Regions from separate parts of the Lactobacillus isalae genome, predicted to be linked through region 1. Evidence: predicted binding sites of a transcription regulator. Region 1 holds the regulator's gene; the other holds the start of a gene.
What was found. The regulator LexA, encoded in region 1, represses DNA repair genes until DNA is damaged. The targets are predictions, from matches to a motif close to CNAACANNTGTTNG.
Positions count from the first base shown of each region.

Region 2: a site for LexA is predicted at 880-893, ahead of xerS (tyrosine recombinase XerS). Genes of this name have one in related genera too.

Region 1 covers NZ_OX443569.1:432,927-435,140, reverse strand. The annotation lists gene QM512_RS02065 (ABC transporter ATP-binding protein) at 1-104, opposite strand, end outside; gene QM512_RS02060 (YneF family protein) at 181-402, opposite strand; gene QM512_RS02055 (DUF896 domain-containing protein) at 475-723, opposite strand; gene lexA (transcriptional repressor LexA) at 861-1,484, shown strand; gene QM512_RS02045 (uracil-DNA glycosylase) at 1,525-2,163, opposite strand; gene QM512_RS02040 (bis(5'-nucleosyl)-tetraphosphatase) at 2,147-2,214, opposite strand, start outside.
Region 2 covers NZ_OX443569.1:713,415-715,628, forward strand. The annotation lists gene xerS (tyrosine recombinase XerS) at 1-866, opposite strand, end outside; gene QM512_RS03480 (YoaK family protein) at 2,205-2,214, opposite strand, start outside.

The DNA of each region.
Region 1 (2,214 bases):
GGTACCAAATTAGCAATTGAGGTCAAAGCTAAAAAACTAATTCCAATAATGTATCTCTTCTTTTCCTGTTTAAAGAACCAGCCTAATTTGCTAAAAATATTCATCTTTCACCTCACCATATACAAAAAGACAGAGGAATACGATCCTCTGTCTGCTACCAAATATTAGTAAAGTAAGCTACTATTTTTGTTGTTGATGCTTCATCATATTCATAACTTGATTAAGCTTCTTAGCGGATGGTTTTTGTCCCATTTGCGCCATCATAGCTGCAATCATATCTTCACTAATAGGAGGATTGTCTTGGAAATACTTCTTCATGTATGCGCGAGCACCATAAAATCCGCCAACAAGACCGATTAATAATGCGATAATAATAAGAAAAATTGCTAAACCTAAATTCATTTCCCAAAAACCTCCGAAAATTAATGTACTTTTTCAGCATACCAAAAAAATAGCATTTTTTAAAGTGAAATATTAATCTTTTCTTAATCCTTTACGACGTTGTGCTTCTTTAGCTTTTTCTGAAGTTACTTCTTTACCATCCTTATCAATTACAACAGTATCTTCTAATTGTTGTCTAAAACCAGCACGGAAGTTTTCTAGAAAAGCAGATCTTAATTTCTTACGTTCTTCTAACTCATCAGGAGTTAATTCACGTTCTCTACTAATTTTAGTTAATTCATTAATTCGTTTAATTAATTTCTCTTCTTCTTTTTTGTCCATAATAAACACCTCACTAAACAATGTTAGTTTACCCTAATTATAGCAATAAAAAAAGGCTCAACTCTTAAGAACGCCTGTTTGCTGAGAAAGATTTTTTTTGTTAGAATACTATTAAGTAATTAAATGGAGAAAAGATTATGACTGAACCACATGCAAGTAAACAATTAGAAATTTTACGCTTTATATACGATACCGTTGAGGAACGTGCCTTTCCTCCTACAGTTCGAGAGATCTGTAGCGCAGTTGACTTATCTTCAACCTCAACCGTTCATGGTCACTTAGCGCGTCTTGAAAAGAAAGGTCTAATTTTAAAAGATGCTACCAAGCCACGAGCAATTGAAGTAACTGAAAAAGGAAGAGAAGCTTTAGGTATTAAGCCTAAAGATATTCCAGTAGTTGGCGTAGTAACTGCTGGTCAACCAATTTTAGCGGTTCAAGATATCGATGAATATTTCCCACTTCCGCCTGATCTTGAAAACGATGCAGGTGAACTTTTCATGTTGCGTGTTCATGGTGAGTCAATGATCAATGCAGGAATTTTGAATGGCGATCACGTTATTGTTCGAAAACAATCTACCGCAAACAATGGTGAAATTGTTGTTGCAATGACTGAAGATAACGAAGCAACTGTTAAGAGATTCTTCAAGGAAGATGGCTACTATCGCTTGCAACCTGAGAATGATACAATGGATCCAATTATTTTACCTGTGGTTCAAATTTTAGGTAAGGTCGTAGGGCTATATCGTAATAACATCGACTAAAAAACTGGTAAGGAAAATATTTTCCTACCAGTTTTTATTTTTACTTAAGCAATGGTTTTATGTTTAACCAGTCCTGTTTAATCGTCTCAGTTAATTTTCTATTATAAAAAACTGCTGCAGGATGGTATTGCGGAATCACAGTATATTTTTCGTCAGACCAAACATAGCCATCTTTTTTATCGTTTAATTTCAAAATCGGAGTATCTTTGATAATTTGACCGTGTACTTTACTAATTTCATACTTATTGTCTAACAGCCGCATCAAGGCTGTCGTGCCAACAGTTACAATAATTTCAGGTTTAGCATAATTAATTTCATAATCTAATAAAGGTGCATGAGCTAAAATCTCTTTTTTAGTTGGTTTTCGGTTAGGATACTTTGTTACCTCTTTATTTTCTTTTTTACTAAATACCTGTTTAACACTGTAAGGTCGACTTCTGATTGCACTAGTAATATAGACGTCTTCTCTTTTAAGCCCAATTGAAGCTAAGGACTTCATTAATTCTTTTCCCGAAGCACCATGAAAAGGAATTAAAGATTCTATTTCTTCTCTGCCTGGTGCTTCACCGACAATCATCAATTTAGGATGAACAGGACCAGCGCCAAAATTAATGCCTTCTAATTTCATTCCTTTTGATCTTTCCTTTACCTCTGCTAATAGCTTATCTGGATATCTCATTTTCGATATATTCCTGCGCCTTCTTCAAAAGTTCCTTTAATTCTTCGTAGT
Region 2 (2,214 bases), 280 kb from region 1:
GAATACTTATTAACCATCTTTTCTACTGCATTAGTTGTCATTCTTCTAGTTTTTCCGTGCCATCTCGTTAAAAAGAAAGCTGTATTCTCTTTGTCAGCATGATAACGATCAGTACGTATATCCTTATATTTTTTTAAATAAGGAATAGTCCAGTTAGCAATGGGGACACTATCTTTTTGGCCACCTTTGCGTGTTACGTCAAGCATTGCATCCTTGAGGTTGATATTACGAATATTGACGCCAACACATTCAGATACTCTAATTCCTGTACCTAGAATCAATGCAATAATAGCCATATCTCGTTCATGATTTTTCTTAAAAGCTGGTAGAGACTGCTTGTTACATTTATGTTCATATTCATTTTCAATAAAATCTAAAAATTGATATTTTAGATCACCCATATACATATGCGATTCTAATACGTGAGCTCGATAGTTCAGCGTTTTTGTGTCATTTAGAGAATTTATTTTTAACATTACATTGCGATCAAAATAAGGCTCGCCATGATTATTATCAGACGTGATCGTCAAAAACTTGTATAAAGAGCGTAAAGCGTTGATAGAACGATTGATTGTAGTAGGTGAGTTTAGACGTCCTTGTTGATTCTTTGTATGCTTGAGATGGTGAATATAAAGCATTACATCGTTTCGCTGCAAGCTTTCTAATGTTGTTGGTGTAATTTCTTTATTAGAGGAAGCGTTAGATAGTTTGTTTTCTCTCAGCCAATTAAAAAAGCGACGAATTTCTGTTAAATATTGGTATGTTGTGGTCAGTGAATGAGAGGTTCCAAGATTGTATTCTTTTACAAAATCAGGCATGTTTGCTAACTCTTGTCTAATAAGAGCTAAATATTTATTAGTTTCCAATTATTTCTCTCCTCGAACGTAGGTTTGTATATATTATATCTTATTTGATAGTTTTACAAAAGTTGAGTATATCCCCTAATCTTTTGGTAGTAGGAGAGAGGGGAGAATAGATAAATAATGTTTTAAGTGGAACCATGATTTAAGAAATATTGGCATAGTATCCTAAAATAGCCCGTATCTAGCATAAAATAAAGACTATTTTAGGGTAATTCTACTTGTTTGTTTAATAGTTAGAGAAGTCTTAATAGATCATGATTATATTAGTACGTCGTCACGGTAGCTATGCTATGTCTGGATTAGACAAGCAAGAGCTAACGGAGAACACGGTTTCTTAGTTTGTTGTCAAGGTAACGATCCATGGGGAAATTTTGAATAGAAAATAATAGGTAATAAAAAAGCCACTCTGGAGAATTGATTTTCTCTAGGGTGGCTTTTTTGCATATCATAATTTATATGATTTGTAAATAAATTCTACAAATACCCATTAAATTCACGGGAACTTTTTGGGAACTTTTTTGCTCGAAACTTGCAACTTTTTGATTAACTTTTACATTTTTTTGCATTTATGAATGGCTTAATGTAGCGCAGGATTGGCTTTGTTTTCGGAAGAGTCTCTTATACCTTTCATTAAAACAATAATTTTAATGAAAGGTATTAACAAACTATAGACTGTATATCATCCTTTGATTTTTTTAACTAACCATATACTATAGTTTAGCTAGCAGCAGTCCTACATTTTCAATCTATTAGTACCATGTATTTATATCTGTTTTTCTACACTAGAAATAATTGATCTTGGTTTTCTAGATGATTAAGACTAAATACTTACGATTTAAATTTAGAGTAAATAAACTGATTAAGAAAGAGATACGTAGATACTTTTTAGATATACTTTTAATCATTAACTATTAACTAATAATAATTTTAAAGACCGTAGAATCGTCATCTCAGCACTAGGTAAAGTATAAGACAAATGAATTGAAAAGGAATTAAATTAAATTTAATTCGATAATTGGTTAGGAACATAAAAATTAACTAGCACAAGATTGAAATTTTTAATTAAAAATCAAATGGTAATTAATCTATAATGGCTGCTAATTAAAAAAGTAAGTACTAATAAGCATTAGTTTCAATATAAATTAACTTTGCTGATACAATAATCAATTACATTGAGTTATTGGGTCAGTTTCGGGTGCCTATATATTTTTGCATTTAACTTTACATAATATATATTACACGAAGTATATACTCGATTATTACTGTGTCCTATTTCATAAGCTTTTTTATACAAATAAAAACTTTGAGACTTAACTTTAATCTCAAAGTTTTTTGATTAATTTACTTGCTA